DNA from 2 places in the Algoriphagus aquatilis genome. Region 2 is predicted to be linked to the other one. Evidence: riboswitches for the same ligand, from Rfam matches in the RefSeq annotation. Region 2 holds a riboswitch; the other holds the start of a gene.
What was found. A riboswitch is a leader RNA that binds a small molecule or an ion and turns the genes downstream of it on or off. The one in region 2 is predicted to bind S-adenosylmethionine.
Positions count from the first base shown of each region.

Region 1: it holds a riboswitch for S-adenosylmethionine, as region 2 does, so the genes downstream of both, ACFPIK_RS10130 (trans-sulfuration enzyme family protein) here and ACFPIK_RS03820 (O-acetylhomoserine aminocarboxypropyltransferase/cysteine synthase family protein) in region 2, are expected to answer to the same signal.

Region 1 is NZ_JBHSKS010000006.1:205,866-221,798, forward strand. Features, by position in the region: gene ACFPIK_RS10095 (RagB/SusD family nutrient uptake outer membrane protein) at 1-808, shown strand, start outside; gene ACFPIK_RS10100 (VCBS repeat-containing protein) at 945-4,469, shown strand; gene ACFPIK_RS10105 (creatininase family protein) at 4,470-5,231, opposite strand; gene ACFPIK_RS10110 (isoaspartyl peptidase/L-asparaginase family protein) at 5,317-6,303, shown strand; gene ACFPIK_RS10115 (copper homeostasis protein CutC) at 6,300-7,037, shown strand; gene ACFPIK_RS10120 (FG-GAP repeat domain-containing protein) at 7,044-8,582, shown strand; gene ACFPIK_RS10125 (CBS domain-containing protein) at 8,700-9,158, shown strand; gene ACFPIK_RS10130 (trans-sulfuration enzyme family protein) at 9,202-10,368, opposite strand; SAM riboswitch class I at 10,471-10,574, opposite strand; gene pth (aminoacyl-tRNA hydrolase) at 10,636-11,196, opposite strand; gene ACFPIK_RS10140 (50S ribosomal protein L25/general stress protein Ctc) at 11,323-11,895, opposite strand; gene ACFPIK_RS10145 (ribose-phosphate pyrophosphokinase) at 11,921-12,847, opposite strand; gene ACFPIK_RS10150 (M14 family metallopeptidase) at 13,116-15,833, shown strand.
Region 2 is NZ_JBHSKS010000002.1:336,085-352,017, reverse strand. Features, by position in the region: gene ACFPIK_RS03860 (CoA transferase subunit A) at 1-94, opposite strand, end outside; gene ACFPIK_RS03855 (bifunctional riboflavin kinase/FAD synthetase) at 105-1,028, opposite strand; gene truB (tRNA pseudouridine(55) synthase TruB) at 1,015-1,698, opposite strand; gene ACFPIK_RS03845 (DUF3098 domain-containing protein) at 1,737-1,946, opposite strand; gene ACFPIK_RS03840 (cell division protein FtsX) at 1,950-2,840, opposite strand; gene pdeM (ligase-associated DNA damage response endonuclease PdeM) at 2,883-3,548, opposite strand; gene ACFPIK_RS03830 (DUF2147 domain-containing protein) at 3,629-4,072, shown strand; gene ACFPIK_RS03825 (homoserine O-acetyltransferase family protein) at 4,124-5,173, opposite strand; gene ACFPIK_RS03820 (O-acetylhomoserine aminocarboxypropyltransferase/cysteine synthase family protein) at 5,192-6,496, opposite strand; SAM riboswitch class I at 6,680-6,788, opposite strand; gene can (carbonate dehydratase) at 6,881-7,522, opposite strand; gene ACFPIK_RS03810 (SulP family inorganic anion transporter) at 7,519-9,060, opposite strand; gene argH (argininosuccinate lyase) at 9,167-10,501, opposite strand; gene ACFPIK_RS03800 (M20 family metallo-hydrolase) at 10,512-11,582, opposite strand; gene argB (acetylglutamate kinase) at 11,582-12,382, opposite strand; gene ACFPIK_RS03790 (Rossmann-fold NAD(P)-binding domain-containing protein) at 12,495-13,439, opposite strand; gene ACFPIK_RS03785 (aspartate aminotransferase family protein) at 13,468-14,601, opposite strand; gene argC (N-acetyl-gamma-glutamyl-phosphate reductase) at 14,689-15,654, opposite strand; gene ACFPIK_RS03775 (argininosuccinate synthase) at 15,647-15,933, opposite strand, start outside.

The sequences.
Region 1 (15,933 bases), on a different contig from region 2:
TAACTGTTGCGGATTCTTCCAGCCAAGCTTCACATTCGTAAATGCCTTCCGTACAAAAGACGGTCTTCCACTACTTGACAGAACTTACAACAGTGCTGCTAATGAAGTGAAGAATGATATGGGAATTGCTTCAGGTGCGGCTTTCACACCGGATGCAGGTCCACTTGATCCTCGTTTGGATCACACTGTAGGTCGTAGAGGTATCCCTTATTTGGATTGGATGGATCACCCAGGTCAAGCTTGGATCCGTAACCAGCCTAATGCAGGTCCTTACTCTCCTAAGAAGTATGTGTATGCTAAATCAGAAGCAGGAACTTTCCAAGATAACTCTTCTTGGACTCCTGGCTATACCGGTATCAATTTCATGATTATCCGTTTTGCAGACATCTTATTGTTGGCAGCTGAAGCTGAAATCGAAGTAGGTAGCTTGGAAAAAGCTAGAGAATATGTGAACAGAATCAGAACTAGAGCAATCAATTCTCCAGTAAAGAGAGGAGACGGTTCTAACGCTGCTAACTACGACATCAAGACGTATGATGCTCCTTGGACCGTAAAAGCTACTGCACAGGCAGCTGTACGTATGGAACGTCTTCTTGAGTTGGGTATGGAAGGTCACAGATTCTACGATCTTCAGCGTTGGGGTACTGCTCAGGCTGAATTGGATTACTATTTCGCTTATGATGGTGTGAAATTGGCTTCTGCCCTTGGTGGTGCTAAGTACACAGAAAAATATAAGTGGGTTCCAATTCCTCAGGATCAGATTGACCTAGTGGGTAAGGATATTTTGATTCAAAACCCAGGTTTCTAATCTAAACCGAATTAATTATTAAGAGAAGGTCGAAAGGCCTTCTCTTTTTTGTTTTGGGGCTTTTTATTCCATGTTTTCTTTCATTTGGATGGTGGAAAGTGCTAATTTTCTTCACCCAAAATCCATTCATTTTCCTATGAAGACCCCATTTAATTTCCTGATTATTGTATCTCTTTTAGTGTTGATTAGTTGCCAAAAAAGTGATACTCTTTTTGAATTAAAATCACCTGAGGATACAGGAATAGATTTTAATAATTTGATTACAGAGTCTGATAGTTTCAACATCCTTACGGATGAATACATTTTTAATGGCGGCGGAGTAGCAGTTGCTGATTTTGACCAAAATGGCTTTCAGGACCTTTTCTTCACAGGTAACCAAGTTCCCAATCGTCTTTATCTCAATCAGGGAGAATTTAAATTTAAGGATGCCTCTGAAGTAGCTGGTGTAATGGCTCCTGATAAATGGTGTACAGGAAGCGTGATTGTGGATATCAATTTGGATGGACTTCCTGATATTTATGTGGCCACTGCTATGAAAAAGGGCCCTGGGGAGCGCAATAATCTTCTTTTTGTAAATCAGGGGAAGGATGCTGATGGCAATGTGACTTTCCAAGAAATGGCTGATCAATATGGCATCGCAGATCCGGGAAATTCTATGGGGGCTGCCTTTTTGGATTATGACTTGGACGGAGACTTGGATTTATATGTCTTGAATAATGAGCAAGTCATCGCTAAGCCTACCAATTTCCGAACAAAAATCTCGGATGGTTCTGCGGTGAATAATGATGCGTTCTACAGAAACAATGGGGACGGCACCTTTACCAATGTGACCCTGGAGGCAGGTATTACCTACGAAGGATTCGGACTTGGTCTTGCCATCGGTGATGTAAACAATGACGGCTGGCCTGATATCCATGTGAGCAATGATTACATCACTAATGATATCCTCTACATCAATAATCAAAACGGTACTTTTTCGAATAAGACCAAGGAATTCCTAAAGCACCAAAGCCAGTTTTCTATGGGATCCGATTTGGCAGATTTCAACAATGATGGAATGCCGGATCTGATTACCATTGACATGCTTGGAGAAGATAGTTATCGGAAAAAGACCACAATCGGTAAAAATGTCTATCAGACGTATATCAACAATGAGCAGTTTGGATACGAGTATCAGCATGTGAGAAACATGGTCCATCTCAACAATGGACCAGGTGTTCCTTTTAGTGAAGTAGGTATGGTGGCTGGAGTTTATCAGACAGACTGGAGTTGGGCTCCCTTATTTGCCGATGTGGATAATGATGGGAAAAGGGACCTGTTGATTACCAATGGTTTTCCACGTGATATCACCGATAAAGATTTTGCCAATTACCGGGCAGATGTAGGAAGTATCGCTTCGGTAAGGCAGCTTTTGGATTCTATTCCGATTGTGAAAATTCCCAATTACTCTTACCGAAATCTAGGTGATTTGAAGTTTGAAGACTCCGGGGATGCCTGGGGATTAAATCAACCTTCTTTTTCCAACGGTGCAGTATTGGCTGATTTGGACTTAGATGGGGATTTGGATTATGTGGTCAATAATATCAATGATCCAGCTTTTGTCTTTGAAAATAAGTTGAATGAAAATAAAAAAGCTCCCGCATTTTTAAGGATCAAACTTAAAGGTCCCAAGCTAAATCCGGAGGGATTAGGCGCTAAAGTCTGGGCTAAGACTCCAACAGGTGAGTTTCTGTTTCAAGAAATGCAGGTGGTGAGGGGGTACATGTCTTCCACCGAATCCATCATTCATTTTGGTTTGGATTCCCTGAGTGCCGTGGAAGAGCTTCATGTTATTTGGCCGGATGGGAAAGAGCAAAAGTTGTCCAAAGTAGCCGTGAACCAAGTGATAGAGGTTGCCTACCAAGATGCAAAAGTAGGTGCCGGTAATTTGGCTGTCTGGAATCAGGATGTAATTGCTCCTTTATTAGCCGAGGTGTCTGACTCCTTGGGTATTCAATACATTCATCAGGAAACGGACAAAATTGACTACAATATCCAGCGAACCTTACCTCACAAACTCTCCCAATATGGCCCAGTACTCTCAGTTGGAGATATTAACGGGGATGGAAGGGAAGATGTAATCATCGGTTCTGCAGCTGGGTTTTCCCCAGTTTGGTTTTCTCAAAATCAAGATGGCTCGTTTACCCAAAAAGAGTTGTTGCCAGGAGAAAATTCAGCCTTTGAGGAAGTGGGTATTCTGTCTTTTGATCTTGAAAATGATGGGGATTTGGACCTCTATCTGGTGAGTGGAAGTGCCGAGTTTGCGCCTGATGCTCCTGAATATCAGGATAGAATTTACCTAAATGATGGAAAAGGCAATTTCACCTTGGATAAGAATTTCTCTTTGGTTCAAGCCAATGGAAGCGTGGTGCGAGGGGCGGATGTGGACGGAGATGGATTTATGGATCTTTTTGTAGGTGGTCGTACACCGGTAGGAAAATTCCCTCTTCCTGAGAAAAGCTTTTTCCTGAAAAATAATCAGGGAAACTTGGCCGATGGTACCAAGCAATGGCTTCCTGAAATTGAAAATCTGGGAATGATTACCGACGCGGTGTGGTCTGATGTCAATACCGACGGAAAGGTCGACTTGGTGGTAGTTGGTGAATTGATGCCGGTGACTGTTTTTCTGAATAGGGGAGATCGCTTTGAAAAAGCTCAGAACACCGGTTTGGAAAATTACCTGGGTTGGTGGAACTCAATAGTGACTGCAGACTTCGATCAGGATGGAGATACAGATTGGATGGTAGGAAATATGGGGGCAAATAACCCTCACCATCCGTCTTTTGATCGTCCTTTGAAAATTTATGCCAAGGATTTTGATGCCAATGGCTCCATTGATCCGGTAACTTTTGCCTACTACAAGGAGAAAATCGGAGGTAATTTCCAATCTTTTCCAAGTCATTTTTGGGATGACCTTACCGGACAAAGTCCGATGTTCAGAAGGAAATTTGATCGCTATAAATACTTTGCACAAAGTACGGAGGCTACTTTTTTCACCGAAGAGGAAAAACAAGGTGCACAAATCCTGACCGGAAATTTTGACCGTTCGGTTTGGGTCGAGAATCTTGGGGATGCCAAATTTAAAGTTCACGAGCTTCCCACCATCGCTCAGATAGCACCGATGAATGGCATGGTAGCTGACGATTTTAATGGGGATGGATTCACGGATGTGATGATGGTTGGCAATGATTACGGCAATGAGATCTTCATTGGCCGATTGGATGCAGCTATAGGTTGGATGCTCTTGGGGGATGGAAAAGGTAATTTTAAACCCATAAGCACTCGAGAAAGCGGCTTCATGGTGCCTGGTGATGCAAAAGCATTGGTCAAAGTGACGGCCTTTGATGGTTCGGCGATTTATTTGGCTTCCCAAAATCGCGGGAAACTCTTGGCGTTTCAGCCTCAAAGAACAAAGCTTAAGTCCATCACACCTCCTACTGAGGCGATGGCCATTTTGTTGGAACTGAGTGATGGACGAATGCAACGCGTGGATGCGACCTTTGGGGCAGGTTTTGGTTCGCAATCCAGCCGATCCATTCATTTGCCAGAAGGGGTGAAATCAGCCTTGATGATTACTTACAAGGGAGAGATGATTCCACTCACCATTTTCAGCATGGAATAATTACTTGTAAAGTTCTCCTGGTTTAGCATCACAAATGTCACTGATGAGGTCAGCTACCTTGTCAGTGACATCTTCAAAGTATCGTTTTCCTTTCTCAGGCGTTGCTTTTTTCGGATTGCCAATTCCGGTGTCTTCTGTGACTTGAGACCATTTTCGTTCCGCCCAAGCCCATTTTTCACGAATACCTCGGATCACTGACTTTTTCTCCTCTCCGTCACCAGCCTCTGCTACCGGTAGGATTAATTCAGGATGCAGGTATTGAATCAGGGCAGTCTCCATCTCATCGGCATGATCTCCGGCTTCTTCAAAGTAAAGACTCTTGTCCAAGGCTTGGTACCAATTGCAGGTAAAAAGCATCATGTCAGGATAGTTTAGACCTAGTTCGCGCAGCATGGGTTGGAAGTTGTTCCCACCATGGCTATTCAAGATCAAGAGTTTTTTCAGTCCCTGACGATTCAGCACTTCTATGATGTCCTTCAGAATGATGAGTTGGGTGCTCGGATAGATGTTCATATCCAAGTAGATGTCAGACTGTCCCGTATTTACCCCAAAAGGAATGGTAGGAAGAACCACGACTTTACTGCCTTTTTCCCAGGCTTTTCTGGCACCTTCGGCAGCGATTGCGTCAGCTTCAAATACGTCCGTACCGTAAGGCATGTGGTAATTGTGTGCTTCGGTGGCACCCCAAGGCAAGATGGCGAGTTCATAGCGGAACGTTTTCAGATCTTTCCAATTGGCTTCTTTCAGGATATAGGGTCTCATGGATTTATTCGGAGATTTGGACGTGCGGGAAGGGTTATATTAGCCAAAATTGATAATTTGACTCCTCGATTCTAAAATACGTTTCATGTCTCAAAGAAGAAAGTTTATCAAGCAATCCCTCCTCGGATCTGCTTTATTTTTACCCGGAGTGGCAGCTTCCTGCGCTCAGACAAGTGATCAAAAATCACCGAACGGAGAGAAGCCTTTAATCCTATCAACTTGGAATCACGGTGTACCTGCCAATGCAGACGCTTGGGCCAAGCTGAAGGAAACGGGCAGTATCCTGGATGCAGTGGAGGCGGGAGTAAGAAATACCGAATTGGATATGGATAACCTCTCTGTGGGTCTTCAGGGTCTTCCCGACCGTGAGGGAATTACCACACTTGACGCTTCCATCATGACGGGAGATGGGTCCTGTGGATCGGTTGCTTTTGTCCGGCAAATTAAGCATCCCATATCTTTGGCAAGGGCGGTGATGGAAAAAACACCCCACGTCATGTTGGTGGGAGAGGGTGCCAGACAATTTGCGATTGCTCAGGGTTTCCCGTTGGAGGAGGAGGTGCTCAGTCCAAAAGCCCAAATCGAATACGACAAATGGAAAGTCACCAGTCAATACAAACCCATTATCAATATTGAGAATCACGATACGATCGGTATGATCGGTATTGATGCCAATGGTAAATTGGCGGGCAGCTGTACTACCAGTGGATTGGCTTATAAAATGCACGGAAGGGTAGGGGACAGCCCCATCATCGGAGCAGGGTTGTATGTGGATGATGAAGTCGGTGCGGCGACTGCCACCGGTTTGGGAGAGACGATTATCCGGATTTGTGGTAGCTTCCTGATCGTGGAACTGATGCGTCAGGGCAGATCGCCACAGGAGGCCTGCGAAGAAGCTGTCAAGCGATTGGTTTCAAAGACAAAAAACGTAAAAGACATTCAAGCTGGATTTTTGGCGATCAACAAATACGGAGAGGTAGGCGCCTATGCCGTTCATCCGGGTTTTAACTTTGCCAAAGCCACTGAGTCAGGAAATATCCTCATCGACGCAAACAGTCACTTCAAACCATGAGTAAGATTTTACTGGAAGCGCCGGTTTTCAACCTACAAGGAGCCTTGGAGGCGGCAGAACAAGGGATTGATCGATTGGAACTTTGTGCCAATTTTCCTGAGGGTGGAGAGACTCCAAGTGCAGGGATGCTTCGTTTTTTGAAAAGCGAAGTCGATATCCCTGTTTTTGTGATGATCCGTCCAAGAGGAGGAGATTTTGTTTATTCCCAAAAAGAGCTGTTGGTCATGAAACAGGACATTCAGATTTTGGGAGAAATGGGTGCGGATGGTTTTGTATTTGGAGTATTGGATGAAAAAGGAAATGTGGATCAGAAGGCAAATGAATTTCTGAAAAGAGCTACAGGGGCCAAACCTTGCACGTTTCACCGAGCATTTGATGCATCGGCTGATTTGTCTGACTCATTGGAAAAAATCATTGACTTGGGATTCGATCGGATTTTGACTTCGGGTGGAAAAAACTCCCTAACAGAAGGATTGGACATGGTGACCCAACTTTTGGCAAAAGCCAAAGATAGGATCATCATCATGCCGGGAGGAGGAACAAAGGCTGAACATGTGCCTATCCTAAGAGCGACAGGTTTATTGAAGGAAGTCCACGCTTCCTGTAAATTGGCCAAGGTTTCTGAAAATCAATTTATCAATCCTGATCTTTCATTTTCTTCTGCTCCTTTGGATTATTCCAAACATTTTGGGATTGATCCTGTATTGGTACAAGGATTTAAAACCGTGTTGTAAATACAGATGAAAAGATTGTGGGGTTTTTGGGTTGGAATGCTAATGGTAAGCGCCTGCGGTCAGATCGCAGAGCGAAAGCAGCCTCCACCAAGTTTGTATCAGCTTTCTCAATCCGATCTTGACCTTTCGGGCGAGCAATTGGCGAGGGGTTATTGTGCTTCGTGCCATGTGATGCCTGAGCCTGAAGTTTTAGATAGAACCACCTGGGAAAAAGTTCTTCCAGATATGCGCAAGCGCATGGGATTGTACTTGGAGGAGGATTTTGGTACTTCGCTACCTGAAGATGAAGGGGTGCCGGATGGAATTTATTCTAAAATCCCTTTCATAACCCGTGAAAAATGGGAAAAGCTCCAATCTTATTATTTGGAAAATGCTCCGGATATGCCACTTCCTCAAGAGTCCAAGGTTGCCCCGCGAGTGGGGATTCCGGGGTTCAATTTGGAGGTGCCTAATTTTCCCTTTGTCAGGTCAAGCTTGACGACCATGCTCCGTGTCCATCCCAAAACAGGAAAGTTGTGGTTGGGCCATCGGTTTAGGGCATTGTTTGAACTCGACCCTGCCAATCAATTTTCACAGCTTGATTCCATCCCCACTGCAGTCGCACCGGTAGAAATCCGTTGGAAGGAGGATCAATCTTTTGAGTTACTCACCATGGGATTGATGGACCCCGCCAATGATTCGATTGGTTCAGTTTCTACTTTTGTAAAAAATGATGGTGCTTGGAAGTCACAGCCAGTATTTGAAAAACTCATGCGACCTGTCCATGTGGAAGTGGCTGATTGGAATGGCGATGGTAAGCCGGATTATGTCATCTCCCAATTTGGTAATCACCTAGGTAAATTAAGTCTTCATCTGAGCAAGGATACAGCTTTTCAAGAGGTGATTCTCAAAAAGGATCCCGGAGCAAGGCGTTCGATGGCAGTGGATTACGATGGGGATGGAGATTTGGATATCCTAGTCTTAATGACTCAAGCAAAAGAGGGATTGGTTTTGTTTGAAAATACGGGCGGTGGGAAGTTTAAGGAAAAGCAATTAGTCAGTTTTCAGCCTGCCTTTGGATCAAGCGATTTTAGATTTGAAGACATGAATGGCGACGGGAAAGCTGAACTCATATTGGTCAATGGTGACAATGCGGATCAGAGTCAAATCCTGAAAAATTACCATGGTGTCCGAATTTTTGAACGCGATAACTCAGGTGAATTTGAGGAAAAATGGTTTTATCCCATGCATGGAGCGACTGGATTGGAAGTGGGAGATTTTGACCAGGATGGGAAAATGGATGTGGTGGCCATTGCTTTTTTTCCCGATCGAAATCAAAAACCTCATCAAAACTTGATTTATTTCAAACAGGAAAAGCCTGATTCCTTCCTCCCTTTTGTCTTGAAAGAGCAATTGGAAGATCATTGGCTGACGTTAACCAAGGGGGACCTGGACAAGGATGGAGATGAGGATTTGATTGTGGGGACATTTGCTTTCGACCAGCTCTATCAGGCACCTACCAAACAATGGAGACCCTTTGTAGTTTTGAGGAATCAATTGAAATAAAATTCTGTAATTATCTATTTCATCCAAATTAATAATTTAATATTCGGAATATTTGGCTCTATTTTTTCATTTTTCATTGAAAATCAGTAGCTTCTTTTATCTCTAAGGGGAAAAACTATGGTAAAAAGTTTTCAAGGGGTAAAAGTGGTGGAGCCTAAGACCCCGGCTCAGCCTATTTTGGTGAGAGACCACATGACATCGAAGTTGGTGACTTTTGGGCCTGATGATACGATCGATCAGGTGATGGAAGCCTTGACCAAGCGGAAAATTTCCGGTGCACCTGTCGTGGACGAAGGTGGAGCATTGATTGGGATTATCTCTGAGGTGGATTGCCTTAGGGAGATTATCAAAGGAAAATATACCAATACCGTCCGTTTTCCCGCTAAAGTGCATGAGTTAATGACTCGGGATGTGATGACGTTGTCTCCGGATATGACACTTTTTGATGCTGCTCAAAAGTTTTTGGAGTATCAGATCCGAAGATTTCCTGTATTGAAAAATGGGCAACTGGTCGGGCAGATCAGTCTCAGTGATGTAATTCGGGCCTTTCCCTCTCTCAAACATACCACCTGGTAAAACCAAAAACGCCCCGAAATTTCGGGGCGTTTTTGGTTCGAGCTTATTTTGATTTTTCGATGGCTCTTTCGACATCCTTTAAGATGTCTTCGTAATGCTCCAATCCTACAGAAAGCCGTACCAGTCCGTCGCTGATTCCCACTTGTGCACGTTCTTCAGGAGAAAGTTTGCTATGAGTAGTCGATGCAGGATGCGTAATGATGCTGCGGCTGTCTCCTAAATTTGGAGTGATGGAAATCATTTGTAGCTGATCGATGAAGCGCTGTGCGCGGGCCAAACCACCTTTCAGTGTTAGGGTAATTATCCCGCCTCCAGCTTTCATTTGTTTCAAAGCCAGGTCGTGCTGTGGATGAGACTTGAGAAATGGATAGCGAACTGCATCTAGTTCAGGATTTCCTTCAAAATATTGGGCGATTTTTAGGGCATTTTCGCAGTGTCTGTCCATCCTTACCGCTAGCGTTTCCATGCTCTTGGATAAAATCCAGGCATTAAATGGTGAGATCGATGGTCCAGTATGGCGGGTGAAAAACTGCACCTCTTTGATCAGATCTTTTTTCCCCAAAATCAGGCCGCCCAAAACTCTGCCTTGTCCATCGATATACTTGGTGGCACTGTGGGTGACGATGTGTGCCCCCCATTTAGCAGGTTGCTGCAGGTAAGGCGTGGCAAAGCAATTGTCTACCACGAGGATCAGGTTGTGTGCCGCCGCAAACTTTCCTGCCCATTCCAAATCGATAATTTCCAGGCCCGGATTGGAAGGGGTTTCCAAAAATAGCATTTTGGTGTTAGGCTGCACCAGCTTGTCCCAATTTTGGCAATCCGAAATGTCTCCATAAGTAGAAGTAATACCCCACTTTGGAAATACTCGGGTTAGCAATTGATGAGTCGATCCAAAAAGTGATCGGGAAGCCAAAATGTGATCTCCTTGCTGTAGGAGTGAAGCAATGCTTCCAAACATGGCAGCCATTCCTGAAGCTGTCGCGATTCCGTCTTCGGTACCTTCCGCGCGGCAGACCTTTTCGATCAAATCGGAAGAATTTGGATTGGAATAGCGGGAGTAGATATTGCCTTGAATCTCGTCTGCAAACATCGCCCGTGCTTCCTCGGCGGATTCAAAGGTAAAGCTGGAAGTGATGAAAATGGGTGAGGAGTGTTCTTTGAGATCGGATCGGCGCTGGATGCGGATGGCATCGGTTTCGAAATGAGACATGGGTTTGGTCGGTTTGAATGCTATTGGGTACTTGGAAACTGAAAAAGAATTTCCCCAAAGAAGAAAACCGAACCAGAAAGTGGGGTAGAGTTGAATCTCGCCAATTTATAGTTCCCGCTTTGGGTAGGACTTGGCACCTTTCTCCTTGGCAGGGATGGTTGCCAGAGGGTCATCGAGCCTAGTCTCTCGCCTCTTCTTTATAAATCAGTTGCCTGAAGTGTCACAAAGAAAGAGGGAGAATTGGTCAAATCCAAATCTCCCTTCATTTCAGTCGTTGTATTGTGTCATGGTTTGTGCGATTCCCGCTGTGCAAAAGCCATAAACCATGTCTATGGCTTTATCCATCATGGAAGGCAGTTCGTCAAATTCCTGCTGAGTGAATCTCCCCAAAACATATTCTACTTGCCGTCCTTTTGGGAAATTGTCACCAATTCCCATCCGAAGTCTGGGGTAGTCTTGTCCACCGCACAGTTCTTCGATATTCTTTAATCCGTTGTGCCCCGCAGCACTTCCTTTGGCCCTCATTCGAAGCTTGGCAAAAGGAATGGCCATGTCATCCACCAAGACAAGTAAGTTTTCTTTTGGGATAGCGAGTTCCTTCATCCAGTAGTTGACAGCCTTTCCGCTCAGGTTCATGTAGGTGGTTGGCTTGATCAAATGCAGGGATCGGCCTTTATGTTTGATTTCGGATTTAAAAGCCAAGCGCTCGCTTTTCCAGGTCACACCTTCCTTATCAGCCAAGCGGTCTAGTGTCAAAAAGCCGATGTTGTGGCGGGTGAGTTCGTACTCCGGACCTATATTTCCCAATCCTACAATAAGGTATTTCATGCTGAAGCTATAAGGGTTGATTAGACCTGTCAGGTTTCAAAAACCTGACAGGTCTGGATTCGATCTAGTGTTAAACAAAAAATCCTGCTCATTGCTGGGCAGGATTTGTTGATTTCGGAGTCAGGATTATTCTCCTTTCTTGCCTCTGAGCGCTCTTGGAATACCAATAGTCACGATAGACACATTTGGAGAAGTAAGGATTTCATATCCTTCAGCCTTCAATTCACCTACCTTGAAAGATTTTCCAAGATCAAGGTTGGAAATATCAGCCACGATGAAGTCAGGAAGGTTTTTAGCCAAACCTTTTACTTTCAATCTTCTGGTCTTAAATTCCATTTTACCACCTTTTGCCATACCTGGAGAGCTACCTTCGATTTTCACAGGAATTTCGAATTTGATTGCTTTGTCTTCCGTGTAAGCCATGAAATCTGCGTGAAGCAAGGTTTCACTTACTGGGTGGAATTGTGCTTCCTTCAATACGGCTTTGATGATTCTGCCTTCGATGTTCAACTCAACCAAGTGAACATCTGGGGTATAGATCAAGTCGCGGAAAAGGATCGCTGGGGAATAGAAATGAACTTGCTCAGGGATACCTGGACCATAAACTACACAGGGTACATTACCGGAATCTCTGATTTCGTTCAAAGCGGCACTGTCGAGATTTGCTCTTTTAAACCCTATAATCTCTAGTGTTCTCATATGTATTTGTATTTAAAATTGGTTCTTAAATAAATAATGAACTGATCGATGTGTGTCCTGTGACGGCGTGTATGGCTTTGCCAAACAACTCAGCAACGGTCAGTACTCTAATTTTCGAAGATTGCTGCTTGAGAGAAAGTGTGTCGGTCACGACAAGTTCTTCCAAAACAGAATTTTCAATGTTTTCATAAGCTTTTCCTGAAAGTACTCCATGCGTAACGATGGCCCTTACAGAATTTGCTCCTTTTTCCATGATGATCTGAGCAGCCTTGCAAAGCGTACCTGCTGTATCTACCAAATCATCTACGAGAATCACGTCTTTGCCTTCCACGTCGCCGATGACTTGCATGGATGCTACCTCGTTGGCTCTTTTTCTGTGCTTGTCACAGACGACCATTTCTACCTCGAAGTGCTTTGCAAAGGATCTCGCCCTTGCCACACCTCCCACATCCGGGGCTGCGAAGATCATGTCTTTCAGCCGAAGTGTGCTCAAATAGGGCGCAAATATAGCAGAACCATTCAAATGATCCAATGGGATATCAAAAAATCCCTGGATTTGACCGGCGTGTAAGTCACAAGTCATGATCCGATCCGCGCCCGCCGAGGTAAGCATGTTGGCAATAAGTTTGGCTGCGATTGAAACTCGTGGTCTGTCTTTTCTATCTTGACGTGCATATCCAAAATAGGGAATGACCGCACAGACCTTATAAGCACTTGCTCTTTTCGCAGCATCGATCATCAAGCAGAGCTCCAGTAAATTGTCGCTGGGGGGATTGGTGCTCTGTATGATAAAGACGGTACAGCCTCGGATGGACTCATCAAAACTCGGAGACATCTCGCCATCACTGAATTTCGACATGGTCATTTCACCCAGCTTTTTGCCATAGCTTTTGGCAATTTTTTGAGCGAGTTCTTGGCTGTTTGTGCCGGCAAAGATTTTTACCTCGGACATAGATTTTGCAGGAATTGGTGGTGGAAACGCTTGAAAAGACAGATAAACAAAAGTAATGATTTTTGGAGGACGGGCTAATCTATCAGCAATCTCTCCAAGTAAAAAATGATAAAATGACCTAACTCTTTTTCCACCATGGGTTGATTTGGTTTTTCTGCTTATTGATTCATTTTTCCGATCCTGTAAATTTTCTAAAGGATACGTCTTTTTCACCTGATTGAGTTGAGCAATGCCTTATTTTAGCGTATTCCCTTCAAGGACAATACTTATGAAAAAAACCACCCTTTTCTTGTTGAATCTGTTGATTCTTCCGCTTTGGCTATTGGCCCAAAGTGTGCCCACCCCTAAATCTCACTTTGGGTTTAATGTGGGAGATCCATATATGCTTGCAAACTTTTCCCAAACAGAAGCTTATTTCAAAAAAGTGGATGCAGCTTCAGATCGGGTAAAATATACCAGCATCGGCAAGACTGAGTTTGGAAGGGAACAACCCATGTTGATCATTACAGCTCCCAAGAATTTTGCGCAGCTCGAGCGATACAAGGAAATATCCCAAAAACTGGGAAGAGCTGAAATCACCGAAGCTGAGGCCAAGGCACTTTCCAGAGAGGGAAAACCCATCGTTTGGATCGATGGCGGACTCCATGCCAACGAAGTAGTAGGGGCTCAGCAGTTGATCGAGACGCTCTATCAGTTGGCTTCCAAAAATGATGAGGAAACGTTAAGGATTTTGGATGAAGTGATCATTCTTTTGGTTCACGTCAATCCCGATGGCATGGAAATCATGTCTGACTGGTACATGATGCATGAGGATAAAGCCAAGCGCAACAAGAATATCCCTGTGCTTTATCAGAAGTATGTAGGTCATGATAATAACCGGGATTTCTACATGAACAACATGAAGGAATCCACCAATATTTCCCTGCAGCAATATGTAGAGTGGCTTCCTCAGATTGTCTACAACCATCACCAAGCAGGCCCGGCTGGCACCGTGGTAGCAGGTCCCCCTTACCGAGATCCGTTTAATCATGTCTTTGATCCACTAATTATCACCAGTTTAGATGCGGTGGGTGCGGCTATGATCAATCGACTGCATGTGGAGGATAAACCGGGGTATACCCGACTCGATGGTTCTGTCTTTTCCACGTGGTGGAATGGTGGATTGCGAACCACACCTTATTATCACAATATGATCGGGATCCTGACGGAGATTGTGGGTGATCCTTCTCCGTATTCTATCCCTTTGGTTCCGGACCGACTGATTCCAAACAACGGTACTCCCTATCCGGTGACTCCTGGCCCTTGGGCATTCCGTACATCGATTGATTATTCTGTATCGATGAACTATGCGATTTTGAATCATGCAGTGCGGCATGGGGATGAGTTGCTGTATAATTTTTACCTGATGGGTAAAAAGTCCATCGATCGAGGAAATACAGATACGTGGACTCGCTATCCAAAGTACGCCGCAGACATTCAAAAATCCTTTGATGCTACCCAAAAGAAGAAAGAGGCGGACGATGAGGATGCGGCTTTTTTTGGATTTAGAGCAGGAGTCCCGGTGCAGTTTTATGATTCAGTCTATAAGAATCCTGCGAAAAGGGATCCAAGAGGCTATATCTTGTCCGCTGATCAAGCCGACTTTCCTACGGCCATCAAATTTCTTAATGCATTGATCAAATCCGGAGTCTTGGTTCACAAAGCCACAGCAGACTTTTCTGTGAATGGGAAATCCTACCCAAAAGGATCTTACATCGTCAAAACAGCCCAAGCATTCCGGCCACATGTCTTAGATATGTTTGAGCCACAGGATCATCCCAACGACTTCTTGTATCCGGGAGGCCCTCCGGTAAGACCTTACGATGCCGCCGGATGGACCTTGGCGTATCAAATGGGAGTAGAGGTAGACCGAATCATGGAAGGATTTGACGGACCTTTTGAACGAGTGGCCTATGGGCAGCTGCTGACCCCGGATCCTGCAACCCTCCCTGTTGCTTCCGGTTATTTGCTTGACTCTCGAGTGAATGATTCTTTCTTGGCTGTAAATGACCTTCTAAAGGCCAATGTAAAAGTGTACCGAACTCAAGCTATGGTGTCGGGACTTCCAGCAGGGTCATTTTACATTTCGGCCTCGGGTAAAAAGCAACTCGAAGCAGCAGCAAAGAACTACGGCGTAAAGCCTGTGGCAGCAAAAGGGTTGCCTTCTGGCGCCAAAGAAGTCAAGCCATCCAGAATCGCCTTGTACGATTATTATGGTGGTTCTATGCCTTCCGGCTGGGTGAGATGGATGTTGGAGCAGTTTCACTTTGAGTTTACCCAGATCTTCCCAATGGAAATCGACGGGGGCAATCTCAATGCTAAATACGATGTGATCTTATTTATCGGCCCCGGTATGCCCGGTGCAGTTGGGGGATATGGTGCAGGAAGTCAGCCAAAGAAGGAGGATATCCCTGCCGAATACCATCACATGCTTGGAAGACTATCCGTGGATAAGTCTATTCCTCAATTGAAATCTTTCTTGGAAAATGGCGGTCAGATCGTCACCGTAGGTGCTGCGACTTCACTGGCTTCTCACCTCAAGCTGCCCGTGACCGATGCTTTGGTGGAAATCGTGGACGGTAAAGAAAAGTCCCTTACCGGAGATAAATACTACATTCCCGGAAGTGTGCTCGAGATGCAGGTAGATAATTCTGCTGCGATCAATTTTGGAATGGGCGAAAAAGCGCATGTGCTATTCAACAACAGCCCAGTCTTTAAACTTGCTCCTGAGGCAGGTTTAAAAGGAGTGAAACCTTTGGCTTGGTTTGGTACTGAGCCTCCATTGAAAAGCGGTTGGGCTTGGGGACAGCAGTACCTGAAAAATGGTGTGGCTGCTTTTGAAGCCCAAGTGGGTAAAGGGAGGCTATATGCTTTCGGTCCGGAAATCACGTTCCGCGGACAGTCGCATGGCACGTTCAAGATGCTGTTTAATGGTCTTTACAAGTAAAACCATTTTCAATACGGTAAAAAAGGTCTGGATTTTTCCAGACCTTTTTTTATTTGGGTAATGTGGTCAAAAATAGTTGGTGACTTTAATTAGAAAATTT
Region 2 (15,933 bases):
TTCCGCTCAATCCAAAGCCTCCCATCATCAGAAAGGCCCCACTTGGAATATCAGCCACAGCTTCCCGAGCGTCTTTGACAGTTTTCGTAATCATTGATTTGGGTTTATAGTATCGATTTGGCCAATTTTTGGTCTTGAACCAGTTGGTTTTTTAAGGCTTCCAGATTTTCGAATTTCCGCTCCTCTCGAATAAATTCTTTGAAGGAGACAGTTACTAGCTTGTTATATAAGTCACCTTGAAAATCAAATAGGTGGGCTTCCACGGTTTTTCTTGTACCGTCTACAGTTGGCCGATTTCCGATATTCAACATGGCTTTGTATAGGACACCTTCCACTTTTACCTCTACGGCATAAACGCCATCATGAGGGATAAGTTTGTAATCGTTTGGAATATGAATGTTGGCGGTGGGGAATCCAATGGATCGTCCGATTTGCTGACCTTTAACGACCAAACCGTTAAGCTCATAAAGCCGACCAAGGTAATTGGTGGCAGTTTTGATATCGCCACTCTCCAGTGCCTTTCGGATTTTGGTGCTTGACACCCCAATTTCATCTACATCCTGGCGGGAGATTTCTTCGAGTTCAAAGCCAAATTCCTGCCCATGGGATTTTAAGTATTCAAAACTTCCTTCCCGGTTTTTCCCAAATCTGTGATCGTATCCAATGACCAGCTTTTTGGTATGGATTTTTTCTACCAAAATCTTTCGAATAAACTCTTCTGAGGTCATTTGAGAAAATTCCTGGGTAAAGGGGATGGTAACCAAATGATCAATTCCAAATTGCCTCAGAAGGTTGGCTTTCTCTTCAAAAGTAGAAAGTAGTCTCAGGTGATGTTCGGTAGGGTAAAGTACCAATCTGGGATGTGGCCAAAAAGTAATCAGAACTGTCTCACCCTGAATCGAACGGGCCAGTTCTCGAATCCGCTGAATAATCTTTTGATGACCAAGATGTACACCATCAAACGTCCCTGAGGTAACCACCGCATTGGGTACGGGGAGAAAATCCTCCAATCCTTCATAGATTCTCATGGGGTCGATTTTTTAGTTCTTCAACCAAGGATTGCAATTCACTAGCGTCTTCCAGTTTATATGAACCGATACGGGTTCGGCAGAGTTTTTTGAGATAAGCTCCAACACCCAAGATTTCACCCATGTCTCGAGCTAAACTCCGAATGTAAGTGCCTTTGGAGCAGGAAATTCTAAAATCAATTTCATTCCTTTCAAATCGGGTGATTTCAAACTCACGAACTTCCACTGGCCTAGGTTCCATTTTCACTTCTTTCCCTGCTCTGGCAGATTCGTAAACCCGTTTTCCATCTACTTTGATGGCTGAGTGCATCGGGGGTATCTGCAGAATATTCCCTGTAAGTTTTGCTGCTGCTTCTTGGACTTGGCTGAGGGAGATCGAAGAAGGATCTGAAACCGGTATCACCGGCTTTTCCAGGTCGAATGATTCAGTGGTAGCACCGATAACAAAAGTTCCGGTGTATTCTTTCTCCTGACCCATGAAGGTCTCGATCTGCTTGGTCATTTTGCCTGCACATACGATCAGAAGACCAGTAGCCAATGGATCTAAAGTGCCCGCATGACCTACTTTCTTTATTTTAAGGGCGTTTCGCACTTTTTTGACCACATCAAATGAGGTCCATTCCAGAGGTTTATCGATAAGGAAAACTTCTCCGTAAGCTTCTTGCTGCATGTTTTGTGAGGTTGCTTTTCCAAGAAAAGCGATTGGAATCAGTTCTTCTCTGATTTTGCAAAAATGGCGTAAAACTCAAAAATAAAGCCTGCCAATGTCACAATGGGACCTATGGTCAATCCCAAAACTCCATTGCCATGGGGCTCACCGTCCATTCCGATCAAGATAAATCCAAGTACGATAAGCGCCATTCCGATCAGCATTAGTCGGTAGTTTTTCTTGGAAAAGGGAAAAGATGTATTGCTCATGGGTTAATAAAGTTCGTCCAAAGACATGTTTAAATATTTGTTCACAGCGCGCAAAGTACTCAATACAGACAGAATTCCACCGATCAGAATTAAGGCTCCAAAGAGAATTAACATTAATTCAAGGTTTTGAAGCATAGCAAATCCTTCAATATTGGCTTGGGTGTACTGGATCAATGCGTAAAGGATTCCTGATGCAATCAATCCTGCTAGCATTCCAAAAAAGAACGCTCTTACCAAGAATGGCTTTCGGATAAAACCTCTGGTAGCACCCACCAATTGCATGGATCGGATCAAAAAGCGTTGAGAGAAAAGTGCGATTCGAATGGTATTGTTGATCAACATGATCACTGTGATGATCAAAATGAGAATGAAACCTCCCATGACCAGACTGACTTTCAGCAGATTTTTGTTAATAGAATCGACCAAATCTGTCATGTAAGAGACTTCAAACACTCCTGGAATGTCCTGAAGTTCTTTGGCGATTACATCGATTTGCTCTGAGCTTTGGTATTCATCGGATACGGAAAATACAAAGCTGTCTCTCAACGGATTGTCTTCCAAAAACTTGGTAAAGTCTTCTCCTGTATTTTGCACGAAAGTGGCAGCAGCCTCTTCTTCTGAGATAAATCTAAGAGAAGAACTATCGGATTTGATCAGGACAAATGGCCTAGATGCAAGGTCTTTTTGGAGTGAAGCCAATTGATCTTCGGGGAGATTTTTATCCAAAAAAACCTGAATTTCAATATTTTCCCGGATCATCTTGGTCAAAGACTGAGCTTGAATCAAAATGATTCCAAATAAACCCACGATAAAAAGTGAAAGAGTGGTGCTGAATAGCACACTTCCAAATTTGAAATAGCCTAGTGTTTTTTTCTTTCGTGCAGGACTTGCCATGGATTACAAAATTCAATTCAAAATTAGGAAAGCAGATGGGATTTACCCAATCGATGTGCCAGAAAGGATAGGAATGACTTTTTCCCCTGAAATTCCCCAAATCTGATCACCGTCTTTGGGTTCTACTAGAGCTAAGCCGGTGAAGTTTCCGAAACTTGGCAAAATCAAGGTGGATCCGGTTCTGTAAAAACAAGGTATTCTGACGGATTGCCTAGCTTTTCCCCTCAACAATACTCCAGGATGCAGGTGCCCACAAATATTCAACTTGCCATCCAAAGCCTTTTCAAAGGGTTCATGGGAAAGTGCGAACGATTCAATGACCAAAGGTTCCTGATGGATTTTCAATACAGACTGCCGGTAAACAGATGGATGAAGAATGTCATGATTGCCTTTAACCAAGTGAAATTGAGTTTGAGGGAAAGTTTCCAAGAAGGAATTCAGAACCTCCCATTGTTCATTCCAGACACTATGGAAGAGATCGCCCAGAAAGTAGGTATGTCTAGGTTGAATCTCTTGGTGAAGTGTTTTTAGGGTTTTGAAGTCGGCGTCATGAACAGGTTCAGGAATGGGAATCCCTGACTTTCGAAAATGTGCCGCTTTTCCAAAATGCAAGTCTGCTATCAAAAGGATTTCTAATTCCTTGATCCATAACACTTTTTTAGCCAATAACTCCAGTGAAAAGCCCTTGAAAGGTACGGTGACACTCATTATTACAAACTACTTCTTATTTCTAAGTCAAAAACAATTTCAAAGCTATTCGTATTTAAGCATATCAAACCGATGTTTTCATGAAAATGCGACAATTTACTTCACTGCTTATCACCCTCATCTTTGCTATTCCAGCTCTATCCTTAGCACAAACTGAAAGCGCGATTTTAGGGGTATGGTACAACACCGAAAAAACGGCTCAAGTCGAAATTCAAAAAAAAGGGACTGAATTTATTGGAAAAATAGTGTGGCTGAAAGATCCCAATCCACAGGGCAAGCCTGCCACCGATAAAGAAAACTCGGACCCCAAACTGAAAACAAGACCCTTGCTAGGCTTGCCACTCCTCACAGGGCTTAAGTATTCTTCAGGGATTTGGAAAGGAGGGGAAATCTATGATCCTCAATCCGGCAAGACCTATTCTTGCGAACTCAAGCTCAAATCACCGGAAATCTTGGAAGTAAAAGGATACCTCGGTTTCTCATTTGTAGGTCGGACTGTCGAATGGACCAAAGTGAAAAAGTAAAAAAAAGCCTGTGGGTTAATCCCACAGGCCTTTATTCTGATAGATCTGAATTTAATTCTCCAAATAAAATGATTTGAGTATGTAGGCCAGCTGCTCAAATTCGATCAGAAAGGCGTCGTGTCCTGCTGTAGAATCGATTTCCTTATACGTTCCTCTTTTCACTTTTTGGCTGATAAACTGTGATTCCTGTGGAAGAAAAAGTATATCAGAATTTACCCCTATAGCCAATACACGGGCTTCAATCTGTGCTAAAGCAGCTTCTACGCCTCCTCTGTTTCTACCCAAATCATGGCTATCCATGGCTTTGGTCAAGGTCCAATAGGAGAGTGCATTGAAGCGGTTGGCCAGTTTTTGACCTTGGTATCTGAGATAGGATGATGATCTAAATCCATCTAGTTTTTCTTCTTGATCACTTTGCTTGATTCTCAAATCAGCTGGAGATCTGTAGCTGAGCATGGCAATGGCACGTGCTGTTTCCAAGCCTTTTTTACCAGCATCTTCCTTCCGATTTCCCCAGGTACAATCAGACTCAATGGCCATCCGCTGGGTTTCGTTGAATCCGATTACCCAAGGAGAGGTTTTAGCTGTAGATGCCAAAATCACGGCATTTTTCAGTTTTTGACCTAAAGTCACTGCCCACTCCAGTGCAACTTGCCCACCTAGTGAACCTCCGATCAGCGTATGGATTTTCTCTAACTCCAGATGAATTCGCAGGGCTTCCAGACTTGCAGCTAAGTCCCTTGGCGTTACTTGGGGAAAGTCATAGAAATAAGCTTCTCCTGTTTCGGGATTGATGCTGAATGGATTTGATGAGCCATAATTGCTTCCCAGAAGATTGGCGCAGATGATGAAATGATTGCCCGGATCAAAGAATTTATCTTCTCCGATCAGTCCGCTCCACCATTCTGCAGCTTTTGAATCTCCTGTCAGAGCATGGACCACCCAGATGACATTGGATTTTTCCGGATTGAGCTGACCATAGGTAGTGTAGGCGAGATGAAATTGAGAAAGAATTTCACCTGATTCTAAGGTTAGAGGCTCTTGGGAATGGAAAATTTCCTGCGTCATAGTCAAGTCTGCGAATTCGCTGATAAGGTTCATTGGGGTAATTAGGAGTAATTAGATTTGGTCAAATGCCTGCTGCAAATCAGCCTTGATATCTTCGATGTGTTCGATGCCAAGGGATAATCGAAGCAGGGTAGGAGTCACACCAGCAGCTTTTTGTTCCTCATCGTTGAGTTGCTGATGCGTTGTAGCAGAGGGCTGAATAATCAGCGTCTTGGCATCTCCTACATTCGCTAAGTGAGAAATCAACTGGAGCTTATTGATGAAATGAGAAGTGGATGCTTTATCGCCTTTGATCTCAAAACTCAGCACTCCTCCAAAACCATGTTTAAGGTATTTTTTGGCAGCATCGTGATAAGGTGAAGAGGTAAGTCCAGGGTAATTTACTTTGGAGACCTTTGGATGAGCTTCCAGCCATTTGGCAATTTCCAAAGCATTGTCCACCGTACGTTGCACTCGAAGGGAAAGTGTCTCGATGCCTTGAAGTAAGAGGAACGAGTTAAATGGGCTAATAGCAGGTCCCAGATCCCGTAGACCTTCTACCCGTGTGCGAATGGCAAAAGCAATATTGGGAAGTCCAAGTGGGTTGTTTTCGCCAAAAACCTCCCAGAAATTCAAGCCATGGTATCCTTCAGATGGCTCTGAGAATTGAGGAAATTTTCCATTACCCCAATTGAAGTTACCTCCGTCTACGATGATACCACCAATGGAAGTTCCGTGTCCACCGATCCATTTGGTCGCTGAAGCTGTCACAATATTTGCTCCATGAGCGATAGGTTGGCAAAGGAATCCACCCGCACCAAAAGTATTATCTACGACCAAGGGTATTCCATGCTTTTTGGCTAGTGCAGCTACTGATTCAAAATCCGGAATGTTAAACTCAGGATTTCCGATTGTTTCCAGATAGATGGCTTTGGTTTTATCATCAATCAGTTTCTCCAAATCTTCTGCTTTGTCACTTTTGGCAAATCGAGCATCAATCCCTAGGCGCTTAAATGCCACCTTAAACTGATTGTAAGTTCCTCCATACAAGTAAGGAGAGGAGACAAAATTTTCCCCTGCCTGAAGAATGTTGTGCAAGGCCAATAGTTGTGCTGCTTGCCCTGAACTGGTAGCTACAGCTGCTACACCGCCTTCCAAGGCTGCAATTCTTTTTTCAAAAACATCCGTGGTCGGATTCATGATCCGGGTGTAGATGTTTCCAAATTCTTTTAATCCAAACAGATTGGCACCATGCTCGGCAGAGTTGAAAACATACGATGTGGTCTGATAAATCGGTACAGCCCGCGAATTAGTTGCAGGGTCAGGAGCTTGTCCGGCATGTAGCTGAAGAGTTTCAAAACGATAGATTGCTGACATAAAATTGAGGTTTAAAGGGTTAAGAATTTATTAGAAAAGAAAGGTTTTGTTAAATCCTGAAAAACACGAAAAGAGCATAGAACCAGAATGATTCAATCTGTCCGATGATCCTGAAGATTTTGATTTTTTGGCTTGAAGCCTAAGAAATTGGAGGAGGTAAAGATGCCTTTTCATCATACGAGGAATTTATAGTTCCAAATGAGACCTTCTCATTTGGCAGGAATTGGCACCTTGGATTTTCCAGGTTGCCAGAGGGTCTTAGAGCCTGTCTCTCGCCTCTTCTTTATAAATCCTCACACTGGAAAAAAGTGAAAGGATGCTGCAAAGAAAAGCCCCTATTTTTGAAAATCAAACAATAGGGGCTTAAATTCTTTTTTGAATTTTTCAGAATTGATCGTCTGAATACCTGAAGACAGGATGAATGTTGTCAAAATCTGGTTTAATCGTAGTTAATTCCTTCACCAATCCATTATCCAAGCCATATACCCAACCATGAATTTCAGGTGACTGGCGGTCTTTCCATGCTTTTTGAATAATTGAAGTCTTCAGTAAATCCTGGCATTGCTCCAGGACATTTAACTCCACAAGACGGTTGACGCGGGCTTTATGGTCTGGGATTGAATCGATCTCTGATTCATAGGTTTTATATACCTCTTTGATATTTCGCAGCCACTTATTGATCAATCCAAAGCTTTGATGGCCCAGGGCAGCTTCTACACCACCACAGCCATAATGCCCGCATACGATGATATGCTCTACCTTGAGCACTTCCACCGCATACTGTAGGACTGAGAGCAAATTCAAATCAGTATGCACCACCATATTTGCGATATTCCGGTGGACGAAAACTTCACCAGGATCGGTTCCCGTGATTTCATTCGCAGGAACACGGCTGTCTGAGCAGCCTATCCAAAGGAATTTCGGTCGCTGCTGATGGGCTAGACGGTTGAAAAAGTCCTTATCTACTTGAAGCTTCTCTTCCGACCAAGCTTTGTTTTGTAATAGTAGTTTCTCGTATGGGTTCATTGGACTTCTCTTAAGTGATAGGTGTATCCTTCTATGGTGATGGTAATATTTTTGGAATGTGCTGAAGCAATGAAATCATTCAAAACCTCTTGAATATCATGATCGATAAATACCGCTTTGGAAGCATTCAAAATCACATAACTTCCTTCAGGTATTTGAGTCAATTCCTTCATCAATGGAGCTTTATTGAGAAAAGAAACATCTTTTTGAAGCTTCACTAAGTAGTTGCCGTTCAGTTCTGTAACGGTGACGGATCGTTGAAAATTGGTTTTCATTACAAAAAACAACCCAACCACCATTCCAATACCAATTCCCACCAACAGGTCTGTCAATAGAATGGCAATTACTGTGAAAAAAAATGGTAAAAACTGGTTCCATCCTTTTTCAAATTCATGAATAAAAATCGAAGGTTTGGCAAGTTTATAGCCTACCATAAAAAGCACAGCCGCAAGGCAACTCAAAGGAATTTGGTTCAAAAATCCTGGAATACTCAACACTAAAACCATTAAAAGTATACCATGAAAAATCGCGGAAAGCTTCGTCCGCGCTCCTGAGGCAATATTGGCGGATGTTCTCACGATCACGGCTGTCACCGGTAGTCCACCGATCAATCCCGAAATTGTATTGCCAATTCCTTGAGCGACCAATTCTTTGCTGGAAGGTGTGATCCGCTTGTATGGATCCATTTTGTCGCCTGCTTCTATGGATAGTAAAGTTTCAATGCTTCCAATCACAGCCAATGTCACGGCCACAATCCAAAAAGCTGAATCGGCAATCAACCCAAAGTCGGGAAAAGTGAGAAGTGAAGGAAGTTGACTCAAACTGGTTAAAGAAGGAATAGAAACCAAATGCTCATCCTTCAATAGCCAATCAGGCTGAACCTTAGCGTATAAACTATTCAATAAAATTCCAGATAAAACAGCCCATAATGCTCCCGGTATTGCTCCGAGCAGTTTGTGATTTTTGACTTGAGGTCTTTCAAAAAATATCAAAATGGCTAAAGCGATCAATACAATTGGGATAGCTCCTGGACTGTAATACTGAAATGCATAATAAATCTCTGTGAAGGAATTATGCTTATCCATCTGCTGAAAGGCAAAGTCACCTATGAAGTCCTTGTCATAGCCTAGCGCATGTGGAATCTGCTTCAAAATCAAGATCAATCCAATGGCGGTAAGCATTCCCTTGATGACTGAATGAGGAAAATAGTATCCCAAAACTCCAGCCTTGGCAAAACCTAAAATCAATTGGATCAAGCCTGCCGCCACCAACGCTCCCAGAAAAAGCTCAAATGTTCCCAGACTGGAAATGGAATCCAAAACAATGACTGTCAAGCCTGCAGCAGGACCACTGACTGACACATGAGATTTGGAAAATGCTCCCACTATTACTCCACCAACTATACCTGCGATTAAACCTGACATAGGAGGAGCGCCACTTGCGATGGCTATACCTAAACAAAGGGGAAGTGCTACCAAAAAGACCACCAAACTGGCCTTAAGATCATAGCGTAAATTGGAACCTAAAAGGCTTTTCATAGAAGTTTACTCTTGCTCTGAAGTTTTTATCATAAAAACATTTTAAGATAAAGGTAAAATTCACAAATGAAAATTAAGATTTCTGCCTTTAGCTAAATTGCTCGAGTTATTTGAGTAATTCTTGAAATGCCCGATCTATTTTCTTGAAATCAAAGTCAGAAAGCTGGGTCGCCATTTTTGATTTTATTGCTGATAAACAAAGGTTTCCAATACTTCCTTCATGGGAATGATTGACTTGACTCTGATCGGGTGCAAATTGACCCGCCTCGATATCCAGGCCCACTTTTTTGTAAGCATCTCGGAAAGGCACACCCTGTAGTACGAGGTCATTCACTACTTCGACTGAAAAGAGATGCTTGTAAAATGAATCTTGAAGGATGTTTTGCTTCACTTTGATTTCTTTAAGCATAAAGGTGCTCATGCACAGACAGGACTTCAACGTATCAAAAGCAGGAAAAATCTCCTCCTTCAGCAGCTGCATATCCCGGTGATAACCTGTACTCATGTTTGTCAAAAGAAAGCTCACAGCAGTCGGCACCGCCTGTATCTGATTGGTTTTTGCCCGGATCAGTTCAAAAACATCCGGGTTTTTCTTGTGGGGCATAATGCTGCTTCCTGTAGTCAGATTGTCAGGAAAGGTAATGAACGCAAAATGCTGGTTCATAAACAAGCACACATCGGTCGCTAGTTTGTTGAGCGTTCCGGCGATACCTGCCAAAGCAAAAGCTAGGGTTCTTTCTGTTTTTCCACGGCTGTTTTGGGCATTGATTACATTGTGGTGCAGATCAGCAAATCCCAAAAGCTCGGTGGTTAAAGTTCGATCAAGGGGAAAACTCGACCCATAACCCGCAGCAGAACCCAACGGGTTTTTATTACTCAGGTCAAATGCTGCCTTCAGCATTCCTAGATCTTCCGTGAGACCTTCCGCAAATGACCCAAACCACAATCCAAACGAAGAAGGCATGGCTAATTGGGTATGGGTATAGCCTGGCATCAAATCGTTTTTGTGCTTTTCTGCCAAGGAAATCAGCAAATCAAAAAGAGTCTGAGTTTCTTCAAGAATCTCCCGAATGGCAGCGCGGTAATACAGCTTCAGATCCACCAAAACCTGATCATTTCTGCTTCTTCCGCTGTGTAACTTTTTCCCTACCTCTCCATATCGCTCGGTCAACAAAAATTCTACTTGTGAATGAACATCTTCCACGCCCGGAGCGATTTGAAACTGACCCTTTTCGATTTCGAAATAGATTTCCTTCAATCCTTTCTGGAGGATCAGATTGTCCTCTTGAGTCAACAGACCAATTTTGGTAAGCATATGCGCATGGGCCATCGATCCGAGAACATCAAACGGTGCGAGAAGAATATCAAATTCCGGATCACGACCGATGGTAAATTGTTCGACTTCTTTTTTGCTATCGGTAGCTTTTTGCCAGATTTTCATGATTCAAAGTTTAGCTGAGTGCTGCGTAGTGATTGATAATGGAGATATAACCTTGGATACCGGATTTAATTTCTTCCAGGTAAATGTATTCGTCTGCGGTATGCGAACGGGCCGAGTCTCCTGGGCCGATTTTGACCGAAGGGTAGGGAATCAAGGCTTGGTCCGAGAGGGTAGGGCTGCCAAAGGTCTCCAAGTCCAAAGCATCCGCCACGCGATACATTAAGTGATCATTGGGTAAATGTGATGATTGAAGACGGAGCGAGCGGGGAGTTAATTCAGCTTTGAGAATATCCCGCAGTTCTTCCAATGCTTCTTCCAACGTATAAGCATCGGTTACTCTGACGTCCAGTACATATTCGCAAAGGTCAGGAACTACGTTGTGCTGCTGCCCGGCTTTAATCACCGTACAAGTGACTTTGGTGCGACCTAGAAAAGGTGAGGTTTTGCTGAATTGGAAGTTTCGGATTTCTTCCAAATCCTCCAAAGCCAGATAGATGGCATTGATTCCTTCTTCTCTTGCGGCGTGACCTGCTTTGCCGTGAATTTTGGCATCGACGACAAGTAATCCTTTTTCTGCAACTGCCAATCGCATCTGCGTAGGTTCTCCAACAATGGCCAATTCAGCTTCGGGAAGCTGAGAAATGAGGGAAGCAATACCGTTTTGACCGGAGATTTCTTCTTCCGCAGAAGCTATCATCAACAAGTTGAAGGGTAGGTCTTTTCCTATAAAATGGCAAAAGGTGGCCAAGAGCGACACCAACGGGCCACCGGCGTCATTTGACCCGAGGCCAAAAAGCTTCCCGTCTTCTACGATCGGGATAAAGGGATCTTTGGTATAGCCAGAATTCGGCTTGACGGTGTCGTGGTGGGAATTAAGCCAAACTGTTGGCAAAACAGGATTGTATTCAGATGCAAAAGCCCAAATGTTGTTTCCGCTGCGATGGGTTTCTACTCCTTTTTCCTTTAAAAACTGCTCGATGAGATCACCGGTTTCTTTTTCTTCTTTGGAAAAGGAAGAAGTGGAAATCAACTTTTCCAGAAGATCTACCGCATCATCAAACAATCTTTTCAAATCTTCCATCAGTACAAATCGTATCGTTGACGCTCGATGATGGTTCCGGATTTTTTTCCTTTGGCTGCCAAAAGAAGATTTTCAGCTTTTCCAATCCACACATGATGTACCCCTTTTTTCAAGGCCTCAAAGGCATTGTCCAGCTTGGGAATCATTCCGGAATGAATCACATTTTCCTTTCTCAATTCGGCATAAATATCCTCATTGATCAGTGGGATGATTGAATTTTCGTTTTTCTCATCAATCAATACCCCAGCTTTATTGAAGCAAAAGTAAAGGTTGACATGGTGATCTTTTGCCAGACTGGTAGCCAAAGCCGAGGCAATGGAATCCGCGTTGGTATTGAGTAATTGGCCTTTTTTATCGTGGGTGATGGCATTGACCACCGGTTGAAGTCCCGCACTGAGCAGGGTATCCACCAATTCGGTGTTGATCTCCTGAATATCTCCTACAAACCCATAATCAATCCCTTTGACCGGCCGCTTGATGGATCGGATCAGGTTGCCGTCCGCACCGGTCATCCCGATGGCATTCACTTTCAAAGCCTGAAGTTTGGCCACAATGTTCTTATTGATCAGACCCGCATAGACCATCGTTACGATGTCCAGGGTATCCTTGTCCGTAATTCGTCGACCATCGACCATTTCCGGCATCACGCCCATACTTTCTCCAAATCGGGAAGCCAACACACCTCCTCCGTGAATGAGAATTTTATGCCCAGGAAACTTGGCGAAAAGGGCCAAGAACTCATCCAACTTCTCCGGGAAGTCGATGACGTTTCCGCCGATTTTGATAATAGAGATTTTCATGTGATCGTTAATTTTTTTTATTTGCCACATGGAATCTCGCATGTTGAACCTGAAAAGTAAAGTTCATCATTTTTGTCATGCTCGATTTCATAGGTTTGGAAGCTAAAAAAGGTTAACCGAGCATTTTACTAAGTACTGCCTGTGCAGCGTAGATTCTATTTTCAGCTTGCTTTTGTACCAAAGAGCGGGAACCGTCTAAGATTTCATCAGAAAGCTCGAGGTTTCTTCTCACCGGTAAGCAATGCATTACCTTACCGTTAGATGCATTTTTAAAGTGATCCTCTGTCAGCATCCAGCGGGAATCTGTGCATAAGATTTTCCCATACTCATTAAATGCCGACCAGTTTTTAACATACACAAAATCAGCATCCTGAAGGGCTTTGCTTTGATCGTATTCGATGGTAGCACCCGCGGTGAAAGACTCATGGAGTTCGTAGCCTTCGGGATGGGTGATCGTGAGGTCATGTCCCATTCCAAGTGACCATTCGGCAAAGCTGTTGGCCACGGCATGAGGAATAGATTTGATATGAGGCCCCCAGGTAAGAACTACTTTTGGTTTCTTTTTCCCTATCAAATGCTCCTGAATGGTGATCTGATCGGCTAAACTTTGCAAAGGATGTCGGGTAGCCGATTCCAAACTCACCACTGGAATTCCGCTGTGTTTGATGAATTGACCAAAGATGAAGTCCGTCATATCTTCTTCTTTGTTGGTCAGAGAAGGAAATGCACGGATCGCTAAAATGTCAAAATAGGAACCCAAGACTCCTGCAGCATCTTTGATATGCTCCACGGTGCCTTTGTTCATGATGGCACCTTCCTGCATCTCTAGGGCCCAACCTTCCTTGTCCATGTTGAGCACCATGGCTTCCATGCCCAGATTTTGGGCAGCGATTTGAGTAGAAACTCGTGTTCTGAGAGAAGGATTGAGGAAAATACAACCGACACGCTTGCCTTGGCCTTTGGCTTGGTCAAGACGTGGATTGGCTTTATAGGCGAGAGCCAAATCGATCAATTCCTGACCTAGCTCTTTGGATTCAAATTGGGTGAAGTACTTCATGTAGTGGGTTGAATTGGCTCCGAGAAACTCAATTGGCTAGAATTTCCTTCAGAGCGGTCAAGAACGAATTTAACTGATTCCATTCGACAGACAAAGGTGGGAGCAGACGTATTGTCTGTTTTCCGGCAGCCGAACCGGTGAACATGTGGTATTTTTTGACCAATTCATTGCGGACAGGACCCGCATCCCGATCTAGGTCAATCCCGATCATCAACCCTTTTCCTCGAACCTCAATGATTCCCGGAATCGTCTTCAATTCCTCGATCAATCGATCTCCAAGCTCCAATGCTTTAGCTTGCAGATTTTCTTGTTCCAAAACCTCCAACACTGCCAATCCCGCCGCGCAAGCCAAATGATTTCCTCCAAAAGTGGTTCCTAACAAGCCATAGCTCGCTTTGAATTCCGGAGAAATCATCAAGCCACCGATTGGGAAACCGTTGCCCATACCTTTGGCCATCGTGATGAGGTCAGGCATGATGCCATCTACCCACTGATGGGCAAAGAAACGACCCGTACGGCCATAGCCGGATTGCACCTCATCGAGGATTAATTTGGCTTCGTATTTCTTAGCCAAAGAGGAAATGCCACGGAGAAAATCTGGTTCGGGAACCTGAATTCCACCCACCCCTTGAATTCCTTCTATGATGATGCCTGCGATGGTATTGGACTTCAGCGCTTCTTCTACCGCTTCGATATCACCCCAAGGAAGGATGTGAAAATCTTCTCGAGCATTGCATGGAGCTACGATTTTCGGATTGTCTGTCAAAGCCACAGCTCCGGAAGTTCGGCCATGGAAAGCGCCTGAAAATGCGATGAAACCAGACTTGCCAGAAGCAAACGAGGCCATTTTAATGGCATTTTCATTGGCTTCTGCGCCTGAGTTGACCAAGAAAAGCTGGTAGTCATGTAGGCAGGAGAGGTGTCCTAGTTTTTTGGCCAACTCTTGCTGAATTGGAATCTCAACTGAGTTGGAGTAAAAAGCGATTTTGTCCAGTTGATCTTTGATTCGCTTCACGTAATGCGGATGCGTATGCCCGATGGAAATCACTGCGTGACCTCCATAGAGATCCAAATATTCTTGCCCCTGATCGTCCCAAAGCCGACAGCCTTCTGCGCGGTCAATGGTGACGGGAATGAGGGGATATACGTCGAAAAGATTCATGGGGAATTACGATTTACTGCTTGATTTATTTCGAATTTCGGATGTATGATTTCGGTTGGTCCGAAATCCGAAATCCCATTTCCGAAATCAGAAAGCTATTGATTTAAGATTGAGTCCCAACTTCTCTTCCAGTCCAAAGGCCAAATTGAAGTTTTGCACGGCCTGACCGGAAGCACCTTTTAATAGGTTGTCAATCGCTGAATAAATGACCAATTGTCCGGCTTCTTTTTGGACAAATAGAATGCACTTATTGGTATTGACTGCTTGCTTCAAGTCGATATCCTGAGTGGACACGAACGTAAAAGCCGCATCCTTATAGAATTCCTGATAAGCTGCCACTGCCTCGACTTCGGATCCTTCAAAAGGAAAATAAGCCGTCACCCAAATTCCACGGGAGAAATTGCCCCGATAAGGAACAAACAAGAGTTCTGACCCAAAGTCAGGATTCAATTGCCTGAAAGTCTGCTTGATTTCCTTGAGATGCTGATGGGTGAAAAGCTTGTAAACCGACATATTGCCTGTTCGATAGCTGAAATGGGAAGTCTCAGCAAGCTTTTTTCCTGCACCTGTAGAACCTGTTATTCCACTAATGTGTACCTGATCTTTGATCCAACCTTTAGAAATTGCCGGTGCCAAAGCCAATTGAATCCCTGTAGCGAAGCAACCTGGATTTGCGATTCGTTTCGCGGTTTTAATTTTAGAGGAGTTTACCTCAGGAAGGCCATAAATGAACCCGTGCGATTCATCTCTGAAATCTGTTGAAAGGTCAATGATAACCGTTTCAGGAGAAAAGGAGTGAGCTTCCAAAAAGCCTTTGGTCTCTCCGTGGGGAAGGCCCAAAAACACGGCATCCACTTCAGAAGGCACTACGTCGGTAAATACCAAGTCACAATCTCCAATCAAATCCGGATGTGATTCGATGACTTTTTTTCCTTTTTGGCTATTGGAGTGGACACATACCAGTTCGACCGCCGGATGATGAACCAAAATCCGAAGGAGTTCGCCTCCGGTGTAGCCTGCCGCTCCAATGACCGCTGTTTTGATCTTAGTCATTTCCGCTGTTGACTTTGTGGAAGATGGCAGTTTGGTTACCCAAGATTCGGGTAAATCCTTTGACATCTTCTCCTGTGTAGCCTTTGTTCATTTCTCCATAGCTTCCAAACTTGGAAGACATCAAATCATGCTCGGAATGAATTCCAAGTAAGGTGAAACGGTAAGGCTGAAGCAATACACGAACATCACCGGAAACAAACTCTTGGGTACTTGCCAAGAAAGCCTCGAGATTTCTCATCACCGGATCGAGGTAATGACCTTCATGGAGGTGATTTCCGT